DNA from 2 places in the Vibrio sp. Isolate22 genome. Region 2 is predicted to be linked to the other one. Evidence: predicted binding sites of a transcription regulator. Region 2 holds the regulator's gene; the other holds the start of a gene.
What was found. The regulator MetJ, encoded in region 2, represses methionine synthesis genes. The targets are predictions, from matches to a motif close to TTAGACNTNTANANGTCTAA.

Region 1: the regulator MetJ is predicted to act here: its motif matches at 2,873-2,892, upstream of metN (methionine ABC transporter ATP-binding protein MetN).

The regions. Positions count from the first base shown of each region.
Region 1 is NZ_JAKEUW010000003.1:143,685-150,453, reverse strand. It holds gene L1D55_RS03530 (Zn-ribbon-containing protein) at 1-67, shown strand, start outside; gene L1D55_RS03525 (MetQ/NlpA family lipoprotein) at 179-988, opposite strand; gene L1D55_RS03520 (methionine ABC transporter permease) at 1,069-1,752, opposite strand; gene metN (methionine ABC transporter ATP-binding protein MetN) at 1,742-2,776, opposite strand; gene gmhB (D-glycero-beta-D-manno-heptose 1,7-bisphosphate 7-phosphatase) at 3,017-3,568, shown strand; gene L1D55_RS03505 (MliC family protein) at 3,612-3,947, shown strand; gene treR (trehalose operon repressor TreR) at 4,037-4,981, shown strand; gene treB (PTS trehalose transporter subunit IIBC) at 5,186-6,610, shown strand; gene treC (alpha,alpha-phosphotrehalase) at 6,730-6,769, shown strand, end outside.
Region 2 is NZ_JAKEUW010000009.1:55,440-62,208, reverse strand. It holds gene priA (primosomal protein N') at 100-2,301, opposite strand; gene rpmE (50S ribosomal protein L31) at 2,633-2,851, shown strand; gene L1D55_RS07695 (malic enzyme-like NAD(P)-binding protein) at 3,185-4,474, shown strand; gene metJ (met regulon transcriptional regulator MetJ) at 4,618-4,938, opposite strand; gene L1D55_RS07685 (O-succinylhomoserine (thiol)-lyase) at 5,146-6,327, shown strand; gene L1D55_RS07680 (bifunctional aspartate kinase/homoserine dehydrogenase II) at 6,330-6,769, shown strand, end outside.

The DNA of each region.
Region 1 (6,769 bases), on a different contig from region 2:
TATTTTCTATTTCAAGTGTGATGACTGCCGTCTGGTATCAAACATCTCTTGGGATCAGCTAAAGTAACGACGGCGTTCTTAGCACAGTAGGCTCATGAGTGAGCTTCGAGTGATCGAAAAAGGGGCTGACATTGTGTCAGCCCCTTTTGGTATCTATAGGGTAGTGAAGTGAGGCAGATTACCAGCCTTTAACTACGCCACCTTGGAAGATGTCAGAAGCTGCTTTGTACACTTCTTCAGTTTGGTAAGCTTTAACGAAGTTTTGTACGTTCTCAGCGTTTAGGTTCTCTTCACGAGACACAATTAGGTTCACGTATGGAGACTCTTTGTCTTCAACGAATACGCCATCTTTTTGTGGAGTCAGGTTGATAGAGCTCGCGTAAGTTGTGTTGATGATAGACAGTGCTACGTCATCAAGAGAACGTGGTAGTTGTGCTGCGTCTAGCTCAACAATCGTTAGGTTCTTAGGGTTCTTAACGATGTCACGTACTGTTGCAAGAAGACCTGCGCCTTCACGAAGTTCAAGTAGACCTTGTTGTTCAAGAAGCAGTAGAGAACGACCTAGGTTTGTAGGATCGTTTGGTACAGCGATACGCGCGCCATCTTGAATTTCGTCTACTGATTTTACTTCTTTCGAGTAACCCGCAATTGGGTAAACAAACGTGTTACCAGCGATTGTCAGTTTGTAACCACGGTCAGCCACTTGCTGATCTAGGTACGGTGCGTGTTGGAATGCGTTGATGTCGATAGAACCGTCATCTAGTGCTGCGTTTGGTGTTACGTAATCAGTGAACGTTACTAGTTCAACATCTAGGCCGTACTTCTCTTTCGCTACTTTAGCTGCAACTTCTGCAACCTGAGCTTCAGCACCTGCCATTACGCCCACTTTTACTTTAGAAGTGTCGACTTCTTTATCACCACAACCTGCTAGAACTAGCGCTGAAGCTGCCGCTGCGATAGTTAGTAAACCTTTAAGGCTAAATTTCATAATAATCTCCTTTTAATAAATCTATTTAATTTGGTTCAGACGACTCTGTTTTTAGTTTGTTTGCGTATAAACGCTGAGTCTTATCTGTGGTCAACACGGCGAACTAATGAATCACCGATCGATTGAATAATTTGTACAAGCACAATCAACATCACTACGGTCACTGCCATGATGGTCACATCGTAACGGTGGAATCCGTAACGAATAGCCACATCGCCTAGGCCGCCACCGCCAACCGTACCTGCCATTGCTGAGTAGCTCACTAGGGTAACTAGTGTGATGGTTACTGAGTTGATAATAGTCGGTAGTGCTTCAGGAAGCAGAACTTTGCTGATGATTTGTGTTGGTGTTGCGCCCATTGATTGCGCTGCTTCTACTAGACCTGTTGGTACTTCAAGCAGTGCACTTTCGATAAGACGAGCAACAAATGGGATTGCGCCAATAGTCAGTGGAACAATTGCCGCTGTTGTACCGATAAAGGTACCAATCAGCATCTTAGTCAATGGGATAATCGCAACCATCAATACCAAGAAAGGTACTGAACGGCCTACGTTGACTACCGCACCAAGAATTTGGTTAAGCTTAGTGTTTTCTAGCAAGCCGCCTTTTTTGGTGGTGTGTAGAATCACGCCTAGGGGAATACCGACAGCAAAGCCAACAATGCCTGCTACTGCAACCATGTAAAGTGTTTCGCCAGTTGCTTCTAATAGAAGGTTACCGTTAAGGCTGATCCAGTCAGCAATCTCGTTGAAACTAAAGGACATAACCAAGCACCTCTACTTTTACATTGTTATCGCGTAGGAATTGAATAGCAGCATTATCATCTGCTTCGTTGCCGAACAGTTCAGCTACCATCATGCCGAACTTCACGCCGCCAGCGTAATCAAGGTCAGAACTTAGAATGCTGACATCGATATTAAATTTACGAGCGATTTGCGTCATTAGTGGAGCATCAACGGTTGCACCTGTGAACTCAAGGCGTACCAGAGGGTAACTGCCATCTACTCGAGTTTCTTGCAAGCGTGCTTGGTAATCTTCAGGGATCGTTAGATCTAAGGTTGAACGAATAAATTGATGCGCTAACTCAGTCTTAGGGTGCGCAAAGATGTCGCCAACCGTGCCTTTCTCTACCAATTCACCACCACCGATGATCGCCACTTCGTGACAGATGCTCTTAACCACATCCATTTCATGCGTAATAAGCAGGATAGTAATGTGTAGTTTACGGTTGATTTCACGCAGCAGTTCAAGAATCGATTGAGTGGTTGCAGGATCTAGAGCGCTGGTCGCTTCATCACACAGTAGTACTTTCGGGTCTGATGCCAGTGCACGAGCAATCGCGACACGTTGCTTTTGACCGCCACTTAGGTTTGCAGGGTAAGTATCACGCTTGTCTGCAAGACCAACCAGTTCAAGGAGCTCACTGACTTTCGCTTCGATAACCGCTTTATCTTTACCTGCTAGTTCTAGAGGCAGTGCTACATTGTTAAATACAGTACGAGAAGACAGCAGATTGAAGTGCTGGAAAATCATGCCGATGTTACGGCGTGCTTCGCTAAGTTCTGATTTGCTGAGCTTTGTTAGGTCGATACCATCAACAATCACTTCACCTGAAGTTGGGGCTTCCAACATATTTACACAGCGGATTAGGGTACTTTTGCCTGCACCTGAAGAGCCGATGACTCCAAAGATTTGACCTTGAGGAATGTGGAGGTTGATATCAATTAAGGCATTGATTTCTTTAGTGCCTTGATAAAAAACCTTATTGACTTGATTCACTTTAATCATAGAGAAACCCGTGCAGGTAGAACAGAATAATATGTCGATAGCTCGCTCGATTTACAGATGATGCTATGGTGTTCCGTGATCTAAGTCAATAGATATTTTTACGTCTAGACGGCTAAACGTCGATTGTATTGCTGAGGTGGAAACAAATCGTTAACGAACGCAAAACTAAATAGATAGTGATGAAGCAAATAAAGCGTGTAATAATTAATGATTAATAGAGAGTTGATAGAGAACAAAATTTTGTCTAAACCTGCTGTTTTTTTAGATCGTGATGGTGTGATTAACGTTGATCACGGCTACGTACATGATGAGCATGATTTTGAATACATCGATGGTGTGTTTGAAGCGGCGAAAGCGTTTAAAGATATGGGTTATTTATTGGTGCTTGTGACGAACCAGTCTGGTATTGCTCGCGGCATGTTTAGTGAAGACCGTTTTCTCTCTTTAACGCAGTGGATGGATTGGAACTTTGTCGATAATGGTGTTGAGTTAGATGGTATTTACTACTGCCCTCACCATGCTGAACACGGCATTGGAGACTACAAACAAGATTGTGATTGTCGTAAGCCAAAGCCTGGCATGTTCATTTCCGCGCGTGACTTTCTAAAGATTGATATGGCTAACTCTGTGATGATCGGCGATAAAGCTGAAGACATGATGGCTGCAGAAGCTGCAGGTGTTGGCACTAAGGTATTGGTAAGAACCGGTAAACCAATTACCGAAAAGGGTGAAGCCTTGGCAAGTGTTGTCCTTGATAGCATTGCGGATGTGCCTGCTTTCCTAAAAGGCTAAGACATTTCACTACCTTCAACGGTATAAAGATGAGGAACGAAGTATGAAAGCTATGTTAGTAGCATCTCTATGTACGGTAGCATTAATGGGTTGCTCTAAATCAGCAGCGCCTGACAGTGCTACATCGGACAATCAATTCGTGACTTATCAATGTGAGTCTGACGTTTCATTTGAAGTGGCTTACCTTGATAATGAAAAAGCGGTATTACGTTTACCTGAAAATGAATACCGCCTGACTCAAGTAGCGGCTGGTTCTGGAACCAAGTACATCTTAGATGATGGTACTGGAGAGCTAATCAACAGCGTTACTTTACGTACCAAAGGTGATAACGCACGCCTAGAACTTGGTCGTGTGGTGTATCGAAACTGCAGCAAGTAAGCCATCTTTAATCGCTAAGATTTACAAACAATTAAGTGAGGGTATATACCCTCACTGCTTCTTTTTCTTCCTTTGACGTTAGACTTTTTATGAGCAAAAAACTCACTATTCTTGATATTGCTAAGCTGTCTGGTGTTGGTAAGTCGACCGTATCTCGTGTTCTGACCAATGATCCCAAAGTGAAACCTGAAACCCGTGAAAGGGTAGAAAGAGTAATTCAAGAATCTGGGTATACGCCTTCAAAGTCTGCACAATCGATGCGTGGTGGCAGCCAAAAAGTGATTGGCGTGATCATCTCTCGCTTGGATTCTCCTTCTGAAAACAAAGCCGTCAGCACCATGCTGGCTGAGTTGTACCAAGCGGGCTACGATGTAGTGATCATGGAAAGCCAGCTCGACAGAGAAAAAGCCAACGAGCACCTACAAGTTCTAAAGCGTCGTAACGTTGATGGCATCATTGTGTTTGGTTTTACGGATTGCGATATCCCCGAAATTGAAGCTTGGGGACATAAAGCTGTGGTTATTGCGCTGGACACCGAGAATGTTACTTCTATTAACTATGACAACCAGCAGGTGATCAATAGGGCGTTGGCGTATTTAACGGATCAGGGGATCTCTGATATCGGTTTTGTTGGAGTGGATCCTAGTGATAAATCAACCGGTGAACTTCGTCTAAAAGCTTACCTAGATTGGTGCGAGAACAGTGGAGTGATAGCGAACTATCGTACTGGTCAACTTCATCATGAAAGCGCTTATCAGTTAGTGGATGAGGTACTCACTCCAGCGACTCAAGCGATTGTTTGTGCCAGTGATACTCTTGCTCTTGGGGTCATCAAACGCTTGCAAGAACGACAACGTGAAGATGTGGTGGTGACTGGCGTCGGCGGTAACGATCTTCTTTCTTTCCTATTCCCTCGGGTCTTTAGTATTGATCCGGGCTACCAATCAGCGGGTAAACTAGCCGCTAATCTATTGATCTCTCAACTTTTAGGTAACAGAGAGATCTCTCATCACACCCAATCACCGATTCAATAATCCACTTAATTAAGCGAAACTGAACCGCTTAGATTAAAATTAGACTGTGATCTCTTTCAATTAATGGGACTGTTCCCATTTTGATTTTTCATTCAGCTAGGCATTATAATAATCAATTTTGGGAATGTTCCCATAAATCTAAATCTGAGTGGTTATTGCTCAATGATTTAGATGAGTCATTGAATAAAACCAGGGTGGGGTAGTATGAGTAAGATAGCGAAGCAAGACATTGCGCGTCTTATCGAGTTAGTTGGTGGTAAAGAGAATATTGCGAGTGTCAGCCACTGTCTGACTCGACTACGTTTCGTATTGAATGAGACAGAGCTGGCGAATAAAGCAGAACTCGAAAAGCTCAAGCTAGTAAAGGGTTGTTTTACTAACGCAGGCCAATTTCAAGTGGTGATTGGCACCGAAGTTGACGAAGTGTATGCACTGCTGATCGAGCAAACGGGCAAAGAGGCCTCATCAAAAGATGAAGCGAAATTGGCTGCTCGTCAGAACATGAACTTCCTTGAGCGTGGTATCTCCCATTTAGCCGAAATTTTTGTGCCACTGCTGCCTGCCATTATTACTGGTGGTTTGATTCTTGGTTTCCGTAATGTGATTGGCGACATTCGCATGTTCGACGGCAAAACCTTAGTTGAAATCAGCCAATTCTGGGCAACCGTTCACTCTTTCTTATGGTTGATTGGTGAAGCGATTTTCTTTTTCCTACCGGTTGGTGTGTGTTGGGCGACGGTTAAGAAGCTCGGCGGAACCCCTATTTTGGGTATCACGCTCGGTGTGACCTTAGTGTCGCCGCAGCTGATGAACGCTTACATGATAGGTAAAGCCGTTCCTGAAGTGTGGGACTTTGGCTTTTTCGTGATTGAGAAAGTTGGATACCAAGCACAGGTGATCCCTGCGATGCTCGCGGGTGTGACATTAGCCTTCATTGAAACCAATCTTAAGCGCATCGTGCCAGCTTACTTGTACCTTGTGGTTGTGCCATTTGTATCGATCATTTTGTCTGTGATTCTGGCTCACGCCTTTATTGGTCCATTCGGCCGTATGCTAGGTGATGGCGTCGCATTCGCAGCGAAAGCAGCCATGACTGGTGACTTCGCGATTCTTGGTTCAGTGGTATTTGGTTTCCTTTACGCACCTTTGGTTATCACGGGTATTCACCACACAACCAACGCAGTGGATTTGCAGTTGATGCAAGACTTAGGCGGCACGCCAATTTGGCCTCTGATTGCGCTATCTAACATTGCACAAGCTTCAGCGGTTGTTGGCATCATTATTTTAAGTAAACGTGAAGGTGAGCGAGACATCTCGGTACCAGCAGCAATCTCTGCCTACTTAGGCGTGACAGAGCCTGCGATGTACGGCATCAACTTGAAATACAAATTCCCAATGTTGAGCGCCATGATAGGTAGTGCCGCAGCGGCTGCTATTTGTGGTAGCGCAGGTGTGATGGCGAACGGCATCGGTGTGGGTGGCTTGCCAGGTATCTTGTCGATTCAACCGCAATATTGGTCTGTTTATTTAGTGGCGATGTTGGTAGCGATTGTATTGCCAGTGACCTTAACGCTGTTCTTCTACAAGCGTGCGCAGTCAAAAGGTGAGCTCGAAACAGCAAACGCGTAGCGCATCTTATAAGCGGTGACTTCAATCCAGCCATCGCTTTTTCCCTTAGAAACGACTTCTATCGACCATGTGAACATGGTGGTTTTTATTTATTATTTTTTGGTAAGTGAGTGTTAGAGATGGCGATGACTGAACATGATGAAAGCTGGTGGAAAACCG
Region 2 (6,769 bases):
GGCTAGATTAACAAAAATCACATGACTCGTGTGAACTTGCTCACGAGAAATATGAAATATTTGTGAACAAACTTATCATTAGTTTTAACCCGAAGGGGTTTAGCTCAAGTCTTGCGGCTCTATATCGAGCGACCAACGAACTTTTTTCGCGGCAGGTAACATATTAATTGCCGGCTTCGCACTCATTAATAGCTTCTGCATAAGTGAGCGAGTCTGTGTTTGTAAAATCAATTGCCAGCGAGATTTACCCGCTCGCTTCGCCAGTGGCGCAGGGGTTGGCCCTAACACCATGCAATACTGGTCAAACAGTGGGTGTGACTCCAGTGTATGACGAACCTGACGTAAGAACTCTTCCACCAAGCGAGTGTCGTTCGCTTCTGCTCTGAACAGCGTCATAAAGGTATAAGGCGGCAACATCGCTTGTTTACGCTCTGCTAAGGCCGTTTGAGCAAAGTGGTTGTAGTCTTTGTGCAGCAGTGCTTGCAGTAATCCGTGCTCTGGGTGATGGGTTTGTAAGATCACCTCACCAGGCTTACTCGCACGCCCTGCACGCCCTGCCACTTGAATAAATAGCTGAGCAAGGCGCTCAGAGGCTCGAAAGTCACTGCTGTATAAAGAGCCATCGACATCCAATAACGCCACGAGTGTCACGTCAGGGAAGTGGTGGCCTTTAGCTAACATCTGGGTGCCGATAAGAATCTGGTATTCACCTTTGCGAATCGATTCGAGTGCGCTTTCTAGGCTGCCTTTACGGCGAGTGCTGTCGCGGTCAATACGAATGGTTTTGTATTCGGGGAATAACTGACCAAGCTGCGCTTCCAATTGTTCGGTACCTACACCGACCGTTACCAAGTTTGCTGATCCACAGCCTTGGCAGTTATGCACAATATGTTGTTGTGAGCCACAATGGTGGCAGCGCATCTCGTTGCTGTATTGGTGATAGGTGTAGTAGGCATCACAGCGCTTACACTCGGCTGTCCAACCACAATCGTGACACATCAATGCCGGAGAAAACCCCCGGCGGTTGAGGAACAGCATCACTTGGTTGCCAGATTTCAGGTGTCGTTGCATCTCAGCGATCAATGATGCAGACAAGCCACTTTCTAGGTATTCACCTTTCACATCCAACACTTTATTGGTGGTGGGTAGTGCGACACCGGCACGTGAGGTCAGAGTCAGGTGGCTGTACTTACCGATTTGCGCGTTGTGCAGTGTTTCGAAAGCAGGGGTTGCAGAGCCTAATACCACTGGAATCTGCGCTTTGTGTGCACGCATGATCGCCACATCACGAGCATGGTAGCGCAGGCTATCTTGCTGCTTATAAGAGGCGTCGTGTTCTTCATCGACAATAATAATGCCCAGATCCGCAAACGGTGTGAACAGAGCTGAACGAGTACCAATCACAATGCCGGCAATTTTATCGCGAGCCGATAACCACGCATTCAGGCGCTCTGAATCGTTTAGGCCTGAGTGGATAACCTCAACAGGCACGTTAAAGCGTCGCTTAAAGCGGTTAATGGTTTGTGGTGTTAGGCCAATCTCAGGCACTAGCACTAACGCTTGTTTACCTTGGTCGAGAATTGGCTTAATCATATTGAGGTAGACCTCAGTCTTGCCTGAACCCGTTACACCTTCTAACAGGAAGCAACCAAAGCTGTTTTGACTATTTACCGTTGCAATGGCGATGGCTTGCTCTTCGTTGAGCTTAGGTTTGTCTTGGTCGTTTTCGAGGTCGGCTGGCCACGGCTGTCGTTTCGGCTTTTTCTCAACCGATTCAATCCAACCTTTCTCTTCCAGTGTTTTGAGAACAGCGCTGCCTACCTCTTGGTCGATGAACTCTTGATGAGGAACAGCACCGTGCTCCAACATGTGCATGACTTTGGCTTGCTTGACCGCGCGACCAAAGCCTTGCATTAACTGATCTCTGCCTGACGGCGTTAGCTGCCACTCAACCAAAGTTGCGAAGTCTGCCGCTTTGCCTTTGCGTAAAGCGCTGGGCAGGGCATTGGCAAAGGTTTCGCCAAGTGGGTACTGATAGAACTGACTGCACCAGGTTAACAGTGAGTAGACAGAGTCCGGCCAAACGGGCTGGTTATCTAGCAATGCTTTAATTGGTTTGAGCTTGTCTAGTTCGAATTCTGATTCGTTAACCAGAGCCGTGACAATCCCAGTTAAGGTTTGTCGTCCAAAAGGCACAGAGACTCGACCACCAATAATCGGAAATAGGTGGCTTGGAATCTTGTAATCGAACTGCTTGTCGAGTGGGACAGGCAGCGCCACACGGGCAATCATTGGACGCATAAAGGGACGGCTTTATCTGAATTGACGAGAGCGAACAGTCTAAAGGATAAGGCGGTTAAATTCGAGAAGCAGTTTGAATGTGATGTGGCAGAGAAGCGGGTGAGGTTGGGGCCAAGCCAAGAATCACAGCCAGCAAAGGAAATAACGCCGATATTGGCGAAAAATGTATCAAATCAGTTGATCCTACTTCACAGATTCATTACTATACTGCGCCTTAAAGGTATGGCTTCGTCGCGCTTTAGTGATGAGCGGTGTCTTTATTTCTTTTTTAAACTACGTGTGGTGTGCGGCTTAGAATCGTATAGCGACACGGCCTACTTGAGGTTATCCCATGAAAGCTGGAATCCACCCAGAATACAAAGCAGTTACTGCTACTTGTTCTTGCGGCAACACTTTTGAGTTCAACTCAACGCTAGCAAAAGAATCAATCCACCTAGACGTATGTGACAAATGTCACCCGTTCTACACTGGTAAGCAACGTATCGTAGATACAGGCGGCCGTGTTGATCGCTTCAACAAGCGTTTCGGTGCTCTTTCTAGCAAGAAGTAATTCTCGCTATTTAGACATAAAAAGGACACTTCGGTGTCCTTTTTTGTTGCCTGAAATTCGAGAAAACATCAACTTTCACCTCAAGCTTTTATTCTCTCCTGCACTAAGCGGCTTACCTCAATATTGAAGGGTAATTCTTCGCTTATGACTCATCACTGCAAATCCGCTCGAAAGTTCAACAAGCGATAGTAATTTCAACTGCTCACTGGTCTTATTAGTAGTGAAATCTCGTTTTTTAATGAGACAGAGGCCTTTACCACCTAGGAACTTTGAAGTACATCCATTAACATGAACAAGATCCCCCTAATAATAATATCCTAGGAACCTACACCTATGTCTGAAGACAGCCGCCAAGACCAATCCTCTCAAGAATTATCACCTCAAGAACAATTCCGTCAGCAAGCTCTTGATTATCATGAGTTCCCAGTTCCAGGCAAAATTGCCATTGAGCTGACGAAGCCTGCAAACTCTGCAGAAGACCTAGCACTTGCTTACAGCCCAGGCGTGGCTGAGCCAGTTCGTGAGATCGCACAGAACGTAGATAACGTTTACAAGTACACAGGTAAAGGCAACATGGTTGCAGTTATCTCTAACGGTACAGCGATTCTTGGCCTAGGTAACCTTGGTCCAATTGCTTCTAAACCAGTAATGGAAGGTAAAGCGCTACTGTTTAAGCGTTTCGCTGGTTTAGATTCTATCGATATTGAAGTAAAACACCGCACAATCGATGAGTTTGTCGATACGGTTGCGAATATCGCAGATACATTCGGCGGTATTAACCTAGAAGACATCAAAGCACCAGACTGTTTTGAGATTGAACGTCGCCTGATTGAGCGTTGTGATGTACCAGTATTCCACGATGACCAACACGGGACTGCGATCGTAACAGCAGCAGGTATGCTGAACGCGATCGAACTTCAAGGTAAGAAGCTTGAAGAGTGTAAGATCGTTTGTCTAGGTGCTGGTGCAGCAGCGGTTGCTTGTATGGAGCTACTGATTAAGTGTGGCGCTCAGCGTGAGAAGATTTACATGCTAGACCGTAAAGGTGTGATCCACACTCGTCGTGATGATCTGAACGAATACAAAGAGCTGTTCGCAAACAACACAGATAAGCGCACGCTTGAAGATGTTATCGAAGGTGCTGACCTATTCTTGGGCGTATCAGGTCCTAACCTGCTTCCAGCAGAAGCACTAACGCTGATGGCTGATAAGCCAGTTGTGTTTGCATGTTCAAACCCAGATCCAGAGATCAAGCCAGAGCTTGCTCACGAAGTTCGTTCTGACCTTATTATGGGGACGGGTCGCAGTGATTACCCTAACCAAGTAAACAACGTACTTTGTTTCCCATTCATTTTCCGTGGTGCACTTGATGTACGTGCAAGCGAAATCAATGACGAAATGAAGCTAGCGGCAGTAAAAGCGATTCGTGACCTAGCGAAAGAAGAAGTACCAGCGGAAGTACTAAAAGCAGCGGGTGAGACGTCACTTGAGTTCGGTAAGGGTTACATCATTCCTAAGCCTATGGACCCACGTCTACTTCCTCGCGTAGCGAAAGCAGTAGCAGAAGCGGCGGTTGAATCTGGCGTTGCACGTATTGAGATGCCTGCTAACTACATGGCATAGAAGCTAAACAAAATAATAAAAAACCGACTCATCTGGAGTCGGTTTTTTTATGTCTCTTATTCACAGAACACTGAAAATACGAATCAGTAATGTGAACATTCAGCTAAAGCGACTCAATATTGAAGGCAGTGACTGAGTTATTGTTATTCTTCGTCAAACGCTTCGAACTCGATACCCATCTCTGTCATCAGCTTTTTCACTTCTGCAGGAATATCATCTGGGCGGTCTTTACGAAGGTCTTCATCCGTTGGCAGTGGTTGGCCTGTGTACGCATGTAGAAAGGCTTCGCACAGTAGCTCACTGTTTGTTGCATGGCGAAGGTTGTTGATCTGGCGGCGAGTACGCTCGTCAGTAAGAACCTTTAGCACTTTTAAAGGGATAGAAACTGTAATCTTCTTTACTTGTTCGCTTTTCTTTCCATGCTCAGCATATGGGCTTATGTATTCACCATTCCAGTCGGCCATTGCGTACCTTCATCACTTTAGTTGTTAGATTAAATTAATAGTGGTGATTTTAGCGGGATTTACCGCCATAAGCAAAGACATATAGACGTCTAGAAGTGTTGACGTCTCACGTTTATGAAAGTAAAGTGAATAACATATATCTAACACAGCCGCAAAATGCCGACAAGCAGCTGTGACTCTCAGACGCAAACTTGTAAGGAAGCACCTATGAGCAGCCGGAAGCCAGCAACAATCGCAGTACGTACTGGTATCGAGTCAGACACGCAACACCATGCCGTTGTCCCACCAATTTATCTTTCGACTAACTATGGGTTTCCCGCTTTTGGTGAAGTGCCAAAGTATGATTACACCCGTTCTGGTAACCCAAACCGCGGTTTATTAGAAACAGCACTGTTTGAGCTTGAGTCGGGCAAAGGCGCGGTAGTTACTAACTGTGGTACTTCGGCACTGAACTTATGGGTTTCGGCTTTCTTAGGTGGCGATGATCTGATCGTTGCACCACATGACTGCTACGGTGGTACTTACCGTCTGTTTAACACTCGCTCTCTTAAAGGTGACTTCAAAGTTCTGTTTGTTGATCAATCGGATCAAGAGGCATTGGACGCGGCGATCGCACTTAAGCCAAAGTTGATCTTATTAGAGACACCATCAAACCCGTTGGTTCGCGTAGTTGATATTGCAGAAACCTGCCGTAAAGCGAAAGAGATTGGTGCGCTGGTTGCTGTCGACAACACGTTTTTGACTCCTGTGTTCCAAAAGCCTTTAGAGTTGGGTGCTGACTTTGTTATCCACTCAACGACCAAATACATCAACGGCCACTCGGACGTTATTGGTGGTGTGGTGATCACTAAGACAGAAGAGCACGCTGAAGAGCTAGCATGGTGGGGCAACTGTATTGGTGCGACCGGTACTCCATTTGATAGCTACATGACGCTGCGTGGTATCCGTACGCTAGGTGCGCGTATGCGTGTCCACGAAGAGAGTTCGCGTGAAATTCTGACTGCGTTGCAACAGCAAGATCTTGTCGGTGCGATTTATCACCCAAGCCTTCCTGAACATCCCGGTCATGAGATCGCTAAGAAGCAACAGTCAGGCTTTGGCTCAATGCTGAGTTTTGAGTTTGCAGGTTCATTCGAGGCGCTCAAATATTTTGTTGGCGAGTTAGAGTTGTTCTCTTTAGCGGAATCACTTGGCGGTGTAGAGAGCCTGATTTGTCACCCAGCGTCGATGACTCACCGTGCAATGGGTGAAGAAGCGCTAGCAGAGGCGGGCGTTTCTCAACAGTTACTGCGTCTTTCTGTTGGCCTTGAAGATGCAGAAGACCTGATTGATGACCTTAAGCAGGCGTTTGAAAAGACACAACGCTTTATCGCTGAAGGGGAGGGTTAATAATGGCAACCTTTCGCCAGCTACATAAATTTGGTGGTAGCAGTTTAGCTGACCCTGAGTGTTACCTACGTGTGGTAAACATTCTTAGAGAGTATTCATCAGCAACCGACTTAGTGGTTGTGTCGGCAGCAGGCAAAACCACTAACCGTTTGATTGAGTTTGTAGAAGCGCTTGATAAAGATGGGCGTATTGCTCATGAGTGCCTACAAACCCTTCGTCAGTTCCAGCTTGAACTGATTGAAGCACTGCTTGAAGGTGAACCTGCAGAGCAGCTTACGGCGACTATCCAACAAGAATTTACCGCTTTGGGTGAGCTAACAGCCCCTCTAAGCGAAGCACAAAAAGCACAGGTCCTAGGTCACGGTGAGGTTTGGTCTTCACGTTTGTTAGCTGCTTTGTTGTGCCAACATGATTTACAAGCCGTCGCGCAAGATGCTCGTGC